3 regions of the Pseudarthrobacter siccitolerans genome follow, and region 1 is predicted to be linked to each of the others. Evidence: riboswitches for the same ligand, from Rfam matches in the RefSeq annotation. Region 1 holds a riboswitch; each other region holds the start of a gene.
The links. A riboswitch is a leader RNA that binds a small molecule or an ion and turns the genes downstream of it on or off. The one in region 1 is predicted to bind thiamine pyrophosphate.

Region 1 (5,726 bases):
AAGGCGTGCGAGGCCCGGCAGGAGCAGCCGGCCTGTGAGGTCTCCGGAAGCGCCGAGGATGAGCAGGGTTTTTACCGTTGTTTGGCTCGTCATTTCGCCAGCATGCCACCTTGCGGGCCGGCTTGGTACCCTAGATAGTCGAGTCACGATCATCCACTGAAAGAAGTGCACGGCACGTGTTCAATTCACTCTCTGACCGGTTGACAGCAACCTTCAAGAATCTCCGCGGCAAGGGCCGCCTCACTGAGGCGGACGTTGATGCCACAGTGCGGGAGATCCGCCGCGCCCTCCTGGACGCGGACGTTGCCGTTCCCGTAGTCCGTGAATTTACAGCCCGGGTGCGCGAACGCGCCCTGGGCTCCGAGGTTTCGGGTGCACTGAACCCGAGCCAGCAGATCGTCAAGATCGTCAACGAGGAACTGGTGGAGATCCTGGGCGGCGAAACCCGCCGGATCCGCCTGGCCAAGAACGGCCCCACCATTATCATGCTGGCCGGCCTCCAGGGCGCGGGCAAAACCACCCTCGCCGGCAAGCTGTCCAAGTGGCTGAAGTCCCAGGGCCACAGCCCCATGCTGGTGGCCTGCGACCTGCAGCGCCCCAACGCTGTCACCCAGCTCCAGGTAGTGGGTGAGCGGGCCAAGGTACCGGTCTTCGCGCCCCACCCGGGAGCCACGTCCTCCGAACTGGACCACCCGGCCGGGGACCCGGTGGAGGTTGCCCGCGCCGGCGTTGAGGAAGCCCGCCAGAAGCTTCACGACGTCGTCATCGTGGACACCGCCGGCCGCCTCGGCGTCGACGCCGACATGATGGAGCAGGCACGCCAGATCCGCCGCGCCATCGTGCCCAACGAAGTCCTGTTCGTTATCGACGCGATGATCGGCCAGGACGCCGTAAACACGGCGCTCGCCTTCGACGAGGGCGTGAACTTCACCGGCATCGTCTTGTCAAAGCTCGACGGTGACGCCCGCGGCGGTGCCGCCCTCTCGGTCGCGTCGGTCACCGGCAAGCCCGTGATGTTTGCGTCCACGGGCGAAGGCCTGGATGATTTCGAACTCTTCCACCCGGACCGGATGGCCTCCCGCATCCTCGACATGGGCGACGTCCTGACGCTCATCGAGCAGGCCGAGAAGAACTGGGACAAGGACGAAGCTGCCAGGATGGCGAAGAAATTCGCCGACCAGGAAGACTTCACCCTTGAAGACTTCCTGGCCCAGATGCAGCAGATCCGCAACATGGGCTCCATGAAGAAAATGCTCATGATGATGCCCGGCGCGCAAAACATCCGCCAGCAGCTCGAGAACTTTGACGAGCGGGAAATTGACCGCGTCGAAGCCATCGTCCGGTCCATGACGCCCCATGAGCGCCTGGCCCCGAAGATCATCAACGGTTCACGCCGCGCACGCATCGCCCGTGGCTCCGGCGTGCACGTTTCCGAGGTGAACGGTCTGCTGGAGCGCTTTGCGCAGGCCCAGAAGATGATGAAGAAGATGGCCCAGGGCGGGATGCCGGGAATGCCCGGAATGCCAGGCATGCCCGGTGCCGGCGGCGGCGCACGGAAGAACGCGAAGAACGCCGCCCCCAAGAAGAAGGCCAAGTCCGGCAACCCGGCCAAGGCTGCCCAGGAGCGCAAGGACGCCGAGGCCCGCCGCGCGAACGCCGCCAAGGCGCTTCCCACCGGTGCCGCTTTCGGCCAGCAGGGCGGCGACTTCGATCCCTCGCAGCTGAACCTGCCCAAGGGTTTCGACAAGTTCCTCGGCAAGTAACAGCCCAACTGTGTAGCGCCAAGTGTCGTTTTGACCGCTCAAAACGACACTTGGCGCTACTCACTTAAGATGTCGGTGCCGTGGAATAGGGTTGGGTCATGTTCAAGCAGAGGGTAGTGTTCGTGCACGGCGCCGGCAGCTTCGGCTCCGCGGCCTGGCCGCGCCAGCACGGGATGGCACTGTCCTACGACGCACTGTTCCTCCGCCGCCACGGCTACGATCCTGTGGCCGAGCCTGTCGAGTCCTCCTTCGAGGAGGACGCCAGTATTGTGCTGCGGTCACTGGCCGACGACGGCAGGGGCGCCGCCGGCGGGCATGTTGTGGCCCATTCGCAAGGCGCTGTTGCGGCCATGATGGCCGCCGTCGAACGCCCGGATCTGGTCTTTTCCCTGACGCTGGTGGAGCCGGCCTGCCTGTCGCTCACCGCCGAACTGCCGGCCACCGCGGCCCACATCAGCCTCATGCGGCCCCTCTTCGACGCCCGGCACCAGATGAGCGACCAGGACTTCCAGCGGGAGTTCGTCCGGCGCGTCTATGCCACGGATCTGCAGCAACCGGCCACCGCCGAGGAAAAGCGTTCCGCCAGGCGGCTCCGGCTGCAGGCCCCGGCCTGGGAAGCCGCGCTGCACATCGTTCCCGGCGTGCCCACCCTGGTCCTCACCGGGGGATGGGAACCGCTCTACGAGGAGATCGCCGGGTACCTGCGGGAGACCGGCGCCCTGCACCGCACAGCGGCGGGAGGGCACCGGCCCCACGACTCCGTGGAGGGGGACCGCATCATCCGGTCCTTCATCCGGGACGTCAGCAGGCTGCAGGCGCCTAGGGCGTCCTGACGCCCTGGCTCCCGGCGGGAACGCTGAGCTCCGGCAAGTAGACCTTGCCGCCGGCGGCCAGGAATTCCTCGCTCTTTCCGCGCATCCCCGCCGCAGCATCGGCCAGTGCCGCCTGCGACGCCGCGGAACCGTATTCGTCCCGGATATCCTGGCTGATCCGCATGGAGCAGAACTTGGGGCCGCACATGGAGCAGAAGTGGGCTGTCTTGGCCGGTTCGGCGGGCAGCGTTTCGTCATGGAAGGCCTCGGCCGTCACCGGGTCCAGGGACAACGCGAACTGGTCGCGCCAGCGGAACTCGAACCGTGCCTTGGACAGCGCGTCATCGCGTTCGTGCGCACCGGGGTGGCCCTTTGCCAGGTCCGCTGCGTGGGCTGCGATCTTGTAGGTGATCACCCCGGTCTTGACATCGTCCTTGTTGGGCAGGCCCAGGTGTTCCTTCGGGGTGACGTAGCACAGCATGGCCGTACCGTAGCGGGCGATCTCGGTGGCACCGATGGCCGAGGTGATGTGGTCATAGCCTGGCGCCACGTCGGTGACCAGCGGCCCCAGTGTGTAGAACGGCGCGCCCTTGCACAACTCCTGCTGGCGTTCCACGTTCTCCCTCACCAGGTGGAACGGAACGTGGCCGGGGCCCTCCACCATCACCTGCACGTCGAATTCCCACGCGCGCTGCGTCAGCTCAGCCAGCGTGTCCAGTTCGGCAAACTGCGCCGCATCGTTGGCGTCCGCCGTCGCCCCCGGCCGCAGCCCGTCACCCAGGGAAAACGCGACGTCGTACTTGGCGAAGATTTCGCAGAGCTCGTCAAAGTGCGTGTAGAGGAAGTTCTCCTGGTGATGCGCGAGGCACCAGCCGGCCATGATGGAACCGCCGCGGGACACGATGCCCGTCACCCGGTTGGCCGTCAGGGGAACGTACCGGAGCAGGACACCGGCGTGGATGGTCATGTAGTCCACGCCCTGTTCGCACTGCTCAATCACGGTGTCGCGGAAAATTTCCCAGGTCAGTGCGTTCGCTTCGCCGTTGACCTTCTCGAGGGCCTGGTAGATGGGGACGGTCCCGATCGGAACAGGAGAGTTGCGGATGATCCACTCTCTCGTGGTGTGGATGTCGTCACCGGTGGAAAGATCCATCACGGTGTCCGCACCCCACTGGGTGGCCCACTGCAGCTTGTCCACCTCTTCCGCGATGGAACTGGTGACCGCCGAGTTGCCGATGTTCGCATTGATTTTCACCAGGAATGCCTTGCCGATGATCATCGGCTCGGACTCGGGGTGGTTGATGTTGTTGGGGATGATGGCCCGGCCGGCAGCTACTTCACTGCGAACCAGCTCGACGTCGCAGTTTTCCCGCAACGCCACAAACCGCATCTCCGGGGTAACAACACCCTGCCGTGCGTAGTGCATCTGCGTCACGGTCTTACCGTCGACGGCGCGGCGGGGCACCGGCCGCGCCCCCTTCCACTCCGCGCTGGCCGCCCCGCGGCGGACAGCCGAGCGGCCGTCGTCGAGCAGGTTCCGCCCGCGGCCGCCGTAGGTTTCCGTGTCGCCGCGGGCTTCGATCCACTCCGAGCGGAACGGGGTGAGGCCGCGGACGGGATCACTGCCCGGCCCGGCGGTGCGGTAGACGCGAAACGGCCCGTTGGGCTGGCCATTCGGTGAATCCGCCAGCGCTATCTCCGTGACCGGCACGCGGATTCCGGCCGCCTCGTCTTCGATAAACGCCAGGGAATGGTTCTTCAGCGACTGCGTGACAGGAGGCTGGTCCTGGCCGCCGGCCGCCGCGCCGGACGGGTTTTGGGCAGGGTTAAGCTGTGCATTTGATGTACTCAAGGAATACTCACTTCCTTCGCCGGCATTACCCGGACAGGTTCAACGGTCGCAGGCTGCGTCAGCCCGATCTCAGCCCCTGCAAGGGCACCCGTGTGGTCACCAAGAAGCTACCACAGCAGGGAGCGGGGCCCGTGTCACATCCGGCAGTGCTAGCCTGTCGGGGCGGGAAAAGAGGTAAATCCATGGCAGAAATCATCCAGTTCGACGGCGCCGTGCTGACCGGCCCGGACACCGAGGCACGCGGGCTCTGGTCCGTTGACGGCAGGCTTACGTTCCGCCGGCCGGCGGGGGAACCGGACAGGATCCTGGACGGCTGGGTACTGCCGGGGTTGGTTGACGCCCACTGCCATATCGGCCTGGGACCCGGAGGCGCCGTCGACGAAGCGACGGCGGAAGAACAATCAAGAACCGACCTTAACGCGGGCGCGCTGCTGGTCCGGGATGCGGGTTCCCCTGCCGACACCCGCTTCCTCCAGGGCAGCCGCCATGCCCCGGTGCTGATCCGTGCCGGGAGGCATGTCGCCAGGACCCGCCGGTATCTCCGGGGCTTCGCCGAGGAAGTGGAACCCGACGGGCTGGTCGAAGCCGTACGCAAGCAGGCACGCGACGGCGACGGCTGGGTCAAGCTCGTGGGGGACTGGATAGACCGCGGCGCCGGTGACCTGGCGCCGTCGTTTCCCGCCGCCGTCGTCAGGGACGCCGTCCAGGCTGTGCACGACGAAGGCGCCCGGATCACTGCTCACTGCTTTGCCGAAGAAACGCTGGACCAGATGCTGGACGCGGACATCGACTGCATAGAACATGCCACCGGACTGCTCCCGCGGCACCTTCCGCGGTTCGCTGAGCAGGGTGTGCCCATTGTGCCCACGCTCATCAACATCGCCACTTTTCCGGATATCGCGGCGCAGGCGGAGCCCAAGTTCCCGCGCTACGCCGCCCATATGCGCGCACTGTGGGAATGCCGTGCCCAGCGGGTGGCAGAGGCTTTCGAGGCCGGCGTGAAGATCTACGCCGGCACGGACGCGGGCAGCGTCATCCGGCACGGAAGGATCGGAGACGAAATCCTGGCCCTCCACCACGCCGGACTGCCCGTCACCGCCGCGCTGGACGCGGCATGTTGGGGCGCCCGGGAGTGGCTCGGCGCCGAAGCGCTCACCGAAGGTGCCCGGGCCGACGTCGTGCTGTGCGCGGAAGATCCGCGGCAGGTTCCCGAAACGGTGCAAAGGTTGGCCCACGTGGTGCTGGGAGGACGGATCGTTCGCTGAGGCGAAAAGTCCCGAAAGCTACTTGGAATAAATT
Region 2 (5,726 bases), 1.5 Mb from region 1:
CCCGCGAGCGCAAGCCGCTGTTTCTGCCCGCCGGACAAGGCCGACGTCGGATGGTCCAGCGGCAGGTGGGACAGGCCGACGTCGGCCAGCGCCTCGTGCACGCGGGCCCAGATTTCGTCCCGGGGCACGGCAAGGTTCTCCGCGCCGAAGGCGACGTCGTCACCTACGCGTGAAAGGACCACCTGCGTCTCGGGGTCCTGCTGCATGAGGCCGGCGCGGCCCCGCTGCTCGCGCGGGTAGGCTCCGCCAACCAGCAGCGAACCGGACTCGTCGGAATCGCCCGCCTCGCCGCCGTCGTCGTTTACATCGCCCAGGACCCCCGCCAAGGCATGAAGGAGGGTGGACTTGCCCGCTCCGGACGGGCCGAGGAGGAGCACGCGCTCCCCCGGTTGGATGTCCAGGTCAAGGGCACGCACCGCGGGTTTGGCCCTGCCGGCATGCCGCCAGCCCCAGCCGCGGGCGCTGATGGCGGCCGGGCGCGCCGCAACCGGAGTCCCGTGCTGGGAGGTAGCGGTCATCAGGAGAAGACGGGCTCCGTTGCTGCCTTCCGGGAGGCGAAGGAGCTCAGGACCCCGGTCTTCGCGAGGCCGCGCGTGGCGACCCAGGACAGTGCGCCGGCAATGATGGCGCCCGAGATGGCCGTGAAAATGATGTACGCCAGCTTGTCCCCGCCCGAGTAGGCGATGTTCCAGCCCCACGGCGCGAAGGAATCGTTCAGGCCGCAAAACAGCCCGGCGCCGGCCCCGGCAAGCAGGGATACCGGCAGGTTGAACTTCCTGTACACGAAGATGGCGAAAATGATCTCTGCACCCAGGCCCTGGACGAAGCCGGAGAAGAGCACGGAGGCGCCGTACTGTGACCCCATCAGCAGTTCACCGGTGGCGGCCACGGTCTCGCAGAACAGTGCTGCGCCCGGTTTGCGGATGATAAGCATGCCCAGCGCGGCCGGGATCATCCAGCCGCCGGCGATCAGGCCGGTCAGGGGCGGGTAGACGGCGTTCATGGGGGCCGAGACTGCGGCGGCCCCCTGGGACCAGGCCCAGAAGATGACTCCGCCGGCGATGGCGATCAAGGCTGCCACCACGATGTCCACAACGCGCCAGGACTTGCTGGTGGTCTTCTTTACTGCTGTTGTTGCCATGCGATCCTCCTGAGGAACAGGAGGGGAAAGTGGACCGGCCGGCGCTGCTGCCGCGGCCGGACACACTTCGAGAACTCGACTCCCTTGCGCCGGTACTAACCGGATCAGGTTCGAGGGTCTGCGGCTGTCCGCACTCTCAGCGCCCACCTGCGGATCCTGGCATGGCCAGAACTGCCGACGGCGGCGCTCCCCTGTCGTTGAATGATTCTGTAGGTAAAACAATGCCCTGATGGGCGTGGTCCAGTTTACACCGGAGGAGGGGTAGATTGTGGGCCATGACTGCCAATTCGCGGGATATGACTGAGTTCGATCCCGACTCGGATGACACCCAGCCGGAAGGCTCCCTGCAAACGCTCATCGCCCGGATCGAGGGTGAAATCCGCGAGCTCCAGTTCCCCCGGTTCTCCATGGACGATGCGCTGAACCTGGGGCTGTTGCTGGTGGAACTGGGCAAGGAGGACCAGCTCCCCATCGCCATCGACATCACCAAGGGTGAACAGGTCCTGTTCCATGTCGCCCTGCCGGGCGCCACCCCGGACAACGAGCACTGGATCCGGGCCAAACAGCGTACCGCTGCCCGGTACGAGGTGCCGTCCCTGCTGGTGGGGCTCCGCGGACGGCTCCGCGGCGGACGGATTGAAGACCAGGCCTGGTTCGATCAAAGCCGGTACGCAGCCCACGGCGGCTCCTTCCCGGTCTATGTCACGGGGGTGGGCGCGGTAGCCGCCGTGACTGTTTCGGGGCTTCCCCAGGTGGAGGACCACAACATGGTGGTTCGGGCCCTGCGCGAAGTCCTTGGTTCCATGGGCGCGGACTGACGCCGGGCGTGGGTGAGATCGGACGCGGGGAGAGATCAGGCCAGAGCTGACGTCGGGCTTTGGCGGGGAGGGCACCATGAGCGGTCCCGTGGAGGAGAACCTGGTGCGGGCGGCGGTGGACAAAGCCGAGGACGAGATGATCTTCATCGGCCCGGACCACCCTTACTACCCGCTGCTCGCGGAACTTGTGGCCGCCGTCGGGATGGCCTGGCAGCAGGGGTACGAGCAGGGCCGCCACGGCGGGCGCCACCCGAACCCTTATACGTGGAACAGCCCGGAGGAGTGAGGGCGGGCGGGAAGCGTGCTTAGCTTTTATTAGTAATCATGCTTACTATGTTGTTCCCGGCTTTTGAGGAGTACAGGTTATGGCGGTCAGCACCCAGGCCACCGCAGCGAGGACCGGCCTGCAGAAGGCCACCCGAGCCACGGGCGCAATTTTCCTGCTGCTGGGAATTTTGGGATTCATTCCGGGCGTGACCGCCAACTACGGTTCCCTGCGCTTCGCGGGGCCCGGCTCTGGAGCGGAGCTGTTCGGCATCTTCCAGGTGTCCGTTTTGCACAACGGCGTCCACCTTTTGTTCGGTATCGCCGGCCTGGTGATGGCCAGGACGCACCGGCAGGGGAGGAACTTCCTCATCTACGGGGGCGTGGCCTATTTGTTCCTGTGGCTCTACGGACTGTTGGTGGGTGATGACCTGCCGGCGAACTTCCTTCCCGAGAACAATGCGGACATATGGCTGCACCTGGCACTGAGCCTTGCCATGATCGCCCTGGCCATTCTGTTGTCCCCTCGGACCGTCCCCGGCACCGCCTCGCGGGACCCCGACGCGGCGAACGAGACCTGACCGTCCATAAGACCGGCTGTCGAAGACGCAGCACCGGCAGCAATTCCGTCCGCCCAAAGGAGAATCATGAAGATCCCGGAACCCCGAGGTCCCATCAGCAGTACCCTGTTCACGACCCTCGCCCACATGCCCGGCAGCGCTGAGGGAGCCGCCGCCGTCGAGGAACTGCGCCTGCTGGCCACACCCGGGGCGGCGTCATCCGCTGACATCGTCGGGGACGACGACGCCCAGCTGGCCCTTTTCTGCCTTTACGAGCTGCACTACTCCGGACTTGTTGGCGTCAGCGATGAGTGGGAGTGGGAACCCGGGCTGATCCAGGTCCGCCGCCTTCTTGAACGGCCCTTTGAAGTGGCGCTCCGGACTGCCGCGGCATCCGCTGCCGGAGAGATCAACGTACCGGCCGCTGCGAAGCTGACCAGTGACGCCGTGGCGGACATCCTTTTCGGACTGGCCGCCGGTGACACCGGGCCCAGCGTCTCCCGCTTTGTCGCCAAGAAGGCGACCCTGGACCAGCTCAAGGAGTTCCTGATCCACAAGTCCATCTACCAGCTCAAGGAAGCGGACCCGCACACCTGGGCCGTCCCCCGCCTCACCGGAAGGCCCAAGGCTGCCCTCGTGGAGATCCAGGCCGATGAGTACGGCGGCGGGCGCCCCGAACGTATGCACAGCGCCCTGTTCGCCCGGACCATGCGCGGGTTGGGCCTGGACGACAGTTATGGCGCCTACGTGGACACCGTTCCCGCCGTCTCCCTCGCCGCAGTGAACATGATGTCCCTCTTCGGGTTGAACCGCCGGCTCCGCGGGGCCATCACCGGGCACCTGGCCATCTACGAGATGACCTCCTCGCAGCCGAACCGGCTGTACGGCAACGGCTTCCGGCGGCACGGCTTCGAAGCCGGGGTGACCCACTACTTCGACGAACATGTGGAAGCCGACGCCGTCCACGAGCAGATCGCCGGGCGCGACCTGGCAGGCGGCCTGGTGGAGGCCGAGCCTGAGTTGCTTGCTGACGTCCTGTTTGGTGCCACGGCGGCGATGGCCATCGACGGCAGGCTGTCCACCCACCTCCTGGCCAGCTGGGAAAACGGCATGACCTCGCTGAGGGCGGCAGTACCGGCGGCAGCATGAATACCCCGATCGCAGGGCCCTCCGCGGAGTACATCCTGCCGCTGCGCTGGGCGGCGGAGACGGAACTGAACTCGGAGCTGCAGGACCTCGCCGCCTACCTTGAGCGCCTTCTTGAATGGATTCCCGTCACCGTGGTGGACGGCTCCGCCCCTGAGCTGTTCGAGCGGCACCACGCTGTTTTTCCACAGGGCGTCCGCCACCTCCAGCCCGGGCCCGCCGGCGGTAATGGCAAGGTGGCCGGTGTCATGACCGGGGTGCGCGCCTCCTCGGCGGAACTGCTGGTGATAGCCGACGACGACGTGCGCTACACGCGTGAGTCGCTCGCCGCCGTCGTCCATCACCTCAGCTCGGCGGACATAGTGCGGCCGCAGAATTACTTTGACCCGCTGCCCTGGCATGCGTGGTGGGACACATCACGGACCCTGGTCAACCGGGGCCTGGTCGGCGGACTACCCTGGCACCCTGGCCGTTCGCAGGAGCGCACTGCTGGCAACCGGCGGCTACGATCCCGTGCTGTTCGAAAACCTTGAGCTGATCCGGACCGTCAAGGCAGCCGGCGGCCGCGAAAAGATAGTGCCGGATTTGTTTGTGGCCCGCAGGCCGCCGAAGTTCCGGCACTTCCTCAAGCAGCGCACGCGCCAGGCCTACGATGACTTCGCCCAGCCCCGGCGCCTCGCCGCCGAACTTGCCCTGCTGCCGGTGATTGCCTGCGCAGCCCGCCTTCCCGCCGGCCGGCGACGGACTGCCCTCCTGGGCCTGGTTGCGGCGCCCGTCCTCGTCGCCGAGATGGGACGACGGCGGCACTCCGGGACGGCGGCCTTTCCCTTCCGCGCAGTGTGGTTCGCCCCGCTGTGGACCCTCGAGCGGGCGGCCTGCATTTGGATCGCCCTGGCGTTCCGTTTGGGCGGGGGCGTGCCCTACGCCGGAACCCGGCTTAAGACTGCCGCCCACTCGGAGGCGGAACTCCGGCGCCGGCACCAGGGCAAACTCTCCACAATGCAGGGCGGCGCCCGGAGTTTTACCGACAACCCAAACAAGGAGCAGCCATGAACCAGGAACCCGCCGAAAGCTCCATCGTGGTGTGCCCCGACGGCCCGCTGATTATTCGGGGCGACTTCGACATCGTCACGCCGTCCGGTGCCCGGGTCCCCCGCCAGCGCCAAACGGTGGCACTGTGCCGCTGCGGCGCGTCAGCCATCAAGCCCTATTGTGACGGCACCCACAAAATGATCAAGTTCCGGACGGAACCTCCTGCCAATTGACGCAGCTACATGCCGGCCGCCGTTGCTGTGCCGTAGCCGCAGAATGGGCGGTTAGGCTGGGTACAGCCCGTTTTTCCGCCCGCAAGGAGTACAAAGAATGAATCTCTTCATCAAGCTGCTCGGTACCGGTATAAGCCTTGGCGCCGGCTTCATCGGGACCAAGCTGGTCAACACCGTCTGGGAAAAGAGCACCGGACGCAAGCCGCCCACCGGCAAGGACGAGGACATCCCCACCAGCCTGCAGTCCGCCCTGACGTTCGCGCTGATCTCGGCCTCCGTCAGCACCATCATCCAGGTCCTGGCCAACCGCGGCACCCAGCGTGCCATCACCCGGTTCGCCAAGAGCCAGGACATCGTCTGACGCCTTAGCCGCTTCTAGTTCAACGAGCCGTCGCCGGAACCGTCCTCGCGGGCGGTTTTGGCGGCGGCTTTTTGCACTACCGCCTCCAGTTCGTCGGCCGTCAGCAGTTCGCGGTGCAGGTGCTTGGTGCGGTAGCCGGCCCGGCCCACCATGTGCGCGGACACCGGCACC
Region 3 (5,726 bases), 330 kb from region 1:
TTACCGGCCAGGGCTGACCTGGATGCCGTGGGTCCTCCCTATGGTGATCGGATCAGCGGCGGCCGTGGCGGCCGTCATCTACCTGGGCCGCACCCGCGCCAAACGGGATCTGGAACGGCTTACTGCGGCGCTGAAGCTCTAGCCTCAAGAACTCACGCAAGTACCCGTGACCACTGCCGCCGGCAGTGGTCACGGGCGTTTAAGCCGGGCTAGGCGCCGGCGGGATGCTTGGCCGGCTCCGCAACGGCATGGACCGCCGCAGCCGCTTCACTCACGGCCTCCGCCGCCCCCACGTCGCGGGCGGTGACCTCTCCCCCGGCATCATGCGACGTGTAGCGGAGGAACACCCTGTTGTACCGCCAGTCCAGGTCCGGGTGGTGGTTTTGTTCCTCGGCGAGGCGCCCGACGGCGGCAACCAGCTTGAGTGCAGCAGCCGACGTGGGCATCTTGTACACCGTTACGAGGGCGCCCTCGTGGTAGCGCCAGTGCGGCAGGACGGCCAGGGCGTCCTCGAGCCGTTCGGGGGTAAGCACGTCTGTGGCGGCCATGGCTGCTCCTCTTCCGTCGGGCGCTGGCTTGGGCTGCCGCCGGTAACCCGGAAGGCCTACAGGAACTCTGCCCGGCCTTCCATGGCCGACGACGCCAGTGCATGTTCGCGGCGCGGTATCCGGCCGGCCGCTTTCGCCAGCCTACCGGCGATGACTGCGTGTTTGAAGGCCTCCCCCATCAGGGCAGGATTCTGTGCCCGGGTGACCGCCGTGGCGAGCAGGACGGCATCGCAGCCCAGCTCCATGGCCAGGGCGGCGTCCGAGGCGGTGCCGATTCCAGCGTCGAGGACCACAGGGACCGAGGCCCGGGACACAATCAGTTCAATGTTGTGCGGGTTCAGGATGCCCAGGCCCGTACCGATGGGCGCCCCGAGCGGCATCACTGCAGTGGCCCCGAGGTTCTCGAGCCGGAGGGCCAGGACAGGATCGTCGTTGGTGTAGGCGAACACCTTGAAGCCCCTGTTGACGAGCTGTTCGGTGGCATCCACCAGTTCGACGGCGTCCGGCAGGAGGGTCTGTTCGTCCGCGATGACTTCCAGTTTCACCCAGTCGGTTTCCAGCGCCTCACGGGCCAGCTCGGCTGTCAGCACGGCGTCCCGGGCGGTGAAGCAGCCTGCCGTGTTGGGCAGCACCCGGATGCCGTGGTCCACCAGCAGCTGGAACAGCGAGCCCGTCTCCGCGGGAGAGTAGCGGCGCATGGCCACCGTGGTCAGGCCCGTGCCGGAGGCCAGGAGCGCTGCGCCCAGGCCGTCGAGGCTGGGCGCGCCGCCCGTGCCCATAATGAGCCTGGATTCCAGTTCCACTCCGTCGATGACCAGCGGATCCTGCAGCACGGAGGGGGCTGCAGCGGTAGTGGTTTCGCTCATGGTCAGCCTCCCTGCACAGCCGTGACGAGTTCAACCTCGTCGCCGTCCGCGAGCGCGGTGGCGAACCACTGGCTGCGCGGTACTACCTGGGCGTTGTGTGCCACGGCCACGCCGAGTTTTTGCCCGTCCGTGGCCTGGCCGTCTGCACCGAGGGGCCGGCCGGTGACCTGGCTGACGAGCAGCGTGATGGAAGCACCGTCCGGCACGGGGTGCAGCGTTCCGTTCAAGGTGATGTTCATACTGTTTCCTTTGTCTGCGGTTGGTGGCTCAGGCGGCCTGTTGGGAGGGGGGTGGTTGCGGCGCGGGCGGTTGCGGCGCCGGCAAAGCGGGCGGGGTTGAAGGGCGCCCAGCGGGGGTCCTCGCGGCCGTCCAGGAGGTCCCGGCAGATGGCGGCGGCGGCCGGCGCCAGGTGGACGCCGTGGCGGAAGAACCCGGTGGCGATGATGAGGCCGCGAACGTGTTTGCCAGCCTGGCCCGCGCCGTCCGGGGCGGGTACCCGGCCCAGCAGCGGTGCGTTGTCCGGCGTTCCGGGGCGTGCCCGGGCGGTGCACTCCAGGAGTTCAAGTTCGGCGACGGCGGGAAGCAGCACCTGCGCGTCGCGGAGGAGCTGGTAGACGCCGCCGGCGGAAACTGCGCCGGCGGCGGACGGTGCGTCTTCGCGCTGCGTTGCCCCGATCACCACGGTGCCGTCCCGGCGCGGAACGATATACACCGGAACGCCATGCACCAGCCCCCGGACGGTGGACGTCACCAGCGGCCGCAGATGCGGGGGCACTGCGAGCCGCAGGATGTCCCCATAGACGGGCCGCAGCGGAAGGTGCAGGCCCTCGGGCAGGGACTCCAGTTCTGCAGCGTGCAGCCCGTTCGCCACGACCGTTTCGCCGGCAAGCACGGTTCCCCCGCCGGCAAGCTGAACGCCCGCAACCGCGCCGTCCTGCCACAGCAGCGCTTGTGCCTTCTCCGGCACTGCATAGCCGTCGACGGCGCCGGCTGCTGCCGTGCCGCTTCCTCCAATCCCGCTGACGGGACCTTCGTTGCGGGTTCCGTTCCCGCTGCCGGAGTCAGCGAGGCCGCGGCGGAGGCAGTCCACCAGCAGCCGCGGGTCCACCTGGTGGTCTGCCGGGGTGTCCAGTGCGCAGGCGATGGCCGGGCTAAGCAGCGCTTCCCGTTTGCGGGCTTCGCGGACGGTGAGGGGTTCCACGGTGAGTCCGTTGGCCTGCTGCACGGCGCGCAGGTCCATCAGCGCACGGCGGTCGGCGGCGTCGGCGCCCACGGCGAGGGTCGGCGTCGTGATGTATCCCGGATCAGCACCTGATGCGACGCGGAGGCCGGCAACAAATGCGGGCCAGCGGGCCGAAGCGTCCAGCATCAGTTCGAGGAGGTCCTCCTCCTGGTAGTGCAGCTCGCTGACGGGGGCCAGCATTCCGGCGGCAGCCCAGCTGGCCCCGGAGCCCGGTGCGTCATCGATGAGCACCACGGAACGTCCCGAGCGTTTCGCCTCCCAGGCGATGCCGTGGCCGATGACTCCGCCGCCGATTACGGCGACATCGGCGCGGATGGCGCCGGCAGGCGCAGATAGCTGTTCCGCTGCGCCGGGCTTGGATGGTGCGCCCAAGTGTGTCTCCTTCCCTACGCCGGTACTAGCCGGATCAGGTCAAGCGGTCGGCTCTGACGCCCTCTCAGCCCGGCGCTTTGTGACAGCTGCCGCAGGCTCCCGCAGTACGAGGCAAGTGTAGAGGAACTAGGCTTGCCCCCATGAATGTGTCCCACACTCCTGCCGCCGCAACCGATGTCCTCAGCACTACCAAGATCAGCAATGGCCTCAGCACGGCGCGCCTGTACCTCTGCACGGATGCCCGGAAGGACCGCGGCGATTTCGGGCAGTTCGTGGATGCCGCGTTTGCCGGCGGAGTGGACATCATCCAGCTCCGGGACAAATCCATCGAGGCCGCCGAGGAGCTGGAGCTCCTGGCCGTCCTGAAGGAAACCGCGGAGCGGCATGGCAGGCTGTGGGCTGTCAACGACCGGGCGGACATCGCGGTGCTGTCCGGGGCACCGGTGTTCCACATTGGCCAGAAGGACCTGCCCCTGGCCGCCGCCCGCACCCTGCTCAACGGCAACGCGGCCATCGGCCTGTCAAGCCACGCTCCCGCGCAAGTGGACGCCGCCCTCGCCGCGGCCGCCGGTCCGGCGGGGCTGGACTACTTCTGCGTTGGCCCGGTGTGGGCAACCCCCACCAAGCCGGGACGGAGCGCCGTGGGGCTTGAGCTGGTGAAGTACGCTGCCGGGGCTGCGCGCGCGTCGGCGCAGGAAGGACAGGCCGACGGCGGTGTCCCCTGGTTTGCCATCGGCGGTATCGACCACGGCAACGTGGAGCAAGTGGTGGAAGCGGGCGCCCGGCGGATCGTGGTGGTCCGCGCCATCACGGAAGCCGACGATCCGGCAGCCGCCGCCGCTTCACTCCTTGCCGCCCTGGACGCCCCCGCTACCTGAGGCTCCTGACGCAGCGTTTCGCACTGGTCCGCTCCCGGCCAGGATGCCTGCATTATGGCGGGAATTCGAGTTAGGCTGATTTTCGTGTCACACCATCGGCTGGCTCCCAACGTCCACGAGCACAAAAACGCGCTCGAGGCGGCACTTGGTGCGCTGCGCGCCGAGCTGGAGCTGCCCGGCCCGTACCCGGACGAGGCCGTGGCGGACGCCAAAGCAGCCGTGGAAGCCCTGCAGCTTCCCGCCTACGACCTGACCGCCGTCGAGTTCGTCACTATCGATCCTGCGTCCTCCACCGACCTGGACCAGGCTTTGTTCATAGAGCCCGACGCCGACGGGTACCACGTGCTTTACGCCATCGCGGATGTGCCGGCGTTCGTGACGCCCGGCGGACCTTTGGACGCGGAAACACGCCGCCGCGGGCAGACGTTCTATGCCCCGGACGGACGGATCCCGCTGCATCCGGAAATCATCAGTGAGCAGGCCGGCAGCCTCCTTCCTGACCAGGACTGCTCTGCGTTCGTCTGGGATTTCCGGCTCGACGGTGCCGCCGAGGTCACGTCTGCCGCCGTCCGGCGGGCACGTATCCGCAGCCGGGCCAAGCTCAGCTACAAGGGCGCGCAGGCCCAACTCGACGCCGGGACCGCCCCGCCGGTGCTGCGGCTCCTCAAAGAGGTGGGGCTCAAGCGTGTGGAGCTGGAGCGGGCCCGCGGGGGCGCCAGCCTGAACATGCCCGATCAGGAGATCGTCCAGCTGCCCGACGGCGGCTACCGGATTGACGCCGCTCCCCAGCTTCCCGTGGAGGACTGGAACGCGCAGATCTCGTTGCTGACGGGAATGACGGCCGCCCGCCTCATGCTCACGGGTAAGGTGGGCATCCTGCGCACCATGCCGTCCCCGGACGAGCGCTCCCTGAACCATTTCCGGCTGCAGACCGAAGCCCTGGGCAAGCCCTGGGACGGCGAAGTCAACTACGGGGAATACCTGCGGAGCCTGGACCCCACCGATCCCCGCCAGCTGTCCATCATGCACTCCGCCGGCATGCTGTTCCGCGGCGCCGCCTACACAGCCTTTGACGGTTCCGTGCCGGAAGAGGCCGTCCAGTCTGCCATCGGTGCCGCCTACGCGCACACCACTGCTCCGTTGCGACGCCTGGTTGACCGCTTTGTCCTGGTCATCTGCGAGGCCTTGAGCAACGGCGGGAAGGTGCCGGGCTGGGCGCGGGAAGCGCTGCCAACCCTGCCGGAGATCATGGCCGGTTCGGACCAGCTGGCGTCGCGGATGGAGCGGATGGCCCTGGACACGGTGGAGGCTGCGCTGCTGGTCAACCACGTGGGCCAGGAGTTCGAAGCGATTGTGATTTCCGGGTCGAAGCCGCAAAAAGAAAACGGCAAAAACGGCAACGGCAACGGCAACGGGACCGGGAAGAACGGCAACGGCAACGGCGGTTCAGGGATCATCCAGATCAGGGACCCCGCCGTGACCGCCCGCTGTGCCGGTGAACTGGAGCCCGGAACCAAGGTCCGGGTGCGCCTTCTTTCGTCGGATATCGCAACACGCGAAGTCCATTTCGAGCTGGTGCAGTAGCGGCGGCAAAGTTCCCTGGAAGAGCCAAAGCCGGTATTTGGGCTCCCTGCGGCTAGACTGAAGGTGTAGAAATGGATGCCCGGTCGTTGATTTCCTTGATTTGAAACCAACAAGCCCGCCCCTACGCGATCTTGAGATTTACCCGTTGGTCACCAGTGCCAGCATTTAGATAGCCCGCGATCGGCTTCCACTGGAATTGCTTGTGCGCCCGAGCGTGCTCCGGAACCGCCTGACG

Region 2: it holds a riboswitch for thiamine pyrophosphate, as region 1 does, so the genes downstream of both, QFZ36_RS10915 (ECF transporter S component) here and thiC (phosphomethylpyrimidine synthase ThiC) in region 1, are expected to answer to the same signal.
Region 3: it holds a riboswitch for thiamine pyrophosphate, as region 1 does, so the genes downstream of both, QFZ36_RS05560 (FAD-dependent oxidoreductase) here and thiC (phosphomethylpyrimidine synthase ThiC) in region 1, are expected to answer to the same signal.

Annotation. Positions count from the first base shown of each region.
Region 1 covers NZ_JAUSXB010000001.1:859,807-865,532, reverse strand. Annotated here, with positions in the region: gene QFZ36_RS04140 (glucose-6-phosphate dehydrogenase) at 1-93, opposite strand, end outside; gene ffh (signal recognition particle protein) at 177-1,763, shown strand; gene QFZ36_RS04130 (alpha/beta fold hydrolase) at 1,862-2,596, shown strand; gene thiC (phosphomethylpyrimidine synthase ThiC) at 2,583-4,427, opposite strand; TPP riboswitch at 4,422-4,529, opposite strand; gene QFZ36_RS04120 (amidohydrolase family protein) at 4,610-5,692, shown strand.
Region 2 covers NZ_JAUSXB010000001.1:2,328,135-2,333,860, forward strand. Annotated here, with positions in the region: gene QFZ36_RS10910 (ABC transporter ATP-binding protein) at 1-518, opposite strand, end outside; gene QFZ36_RS10915 (ECF transporter S component) at 518-1,141, opposite strand; TPP riboswitch at 1,205-1,344, opposite strand; gene QFZ36_RS10920 (heme-degrading domain-containing protein) at 1,417-1,959, shown strand; gene QFZ36_RS10925 (hypothetical protein) at 2,036-2,245, shown strand; gene QFZ36_RS10930 (DUF4383 domain-containing protein) at 2,325-2,804, shown strand; gene QFZ36_RS10935 (iron-containing redox enzyme family protein) at 2,871-3,932, shown strand; gene QFZ36_RS10940 (glycosyltransferase family 2 protein) at 3,929-4,462, shown strand; gene QFZ36_RS10945 (hypothetical protein) at 4,443-4,982, shown strand; gene QFZ36_RS10950 (CDGSH iron-sulfur domain-containing protein) at 4,979-5,194, shown strand; gene QFZ36_RS10955 (DUF4235 domain-containing protein) at 5,292-5,555, shown strand; gene mnhG (monovalent cation/H(+) antiporter subunit G) at 5,570-5,726, opposite strand, start outside.
Region 3 covers NZ_JAUSXB010000001.1:1,186,344-1,192,069, forward strand. Annotated here, with positions in the region: gene QFZ36_RS05540 (hypothetical protein) at 1-142, shown strand, start outside; gene QFZ36_RS05545 (4a-hydroxytetrahydrobiopterin dehydratase) at 210-548, opposite strand; gene QFZ36_RS05550 (thiazole synthase) at 605-1,414, opposite strand; gene thiS (sulfur carrier protein ThiS) at 1,417-1,653, opposite strand; gene QFZ36_RS05560 (FAD-dependent oxidoreductase) at 1,650-3,029, opposite strand; TPP riboswitch at 3,024-3,142, opposite strand; gene thiE (thiamine phosphate synthase) at 3,170-3,907, shown strand; gene QFZ36_RS05570 (RNB domain-containing ribonuclease) at 3,992-5,491, shown strand.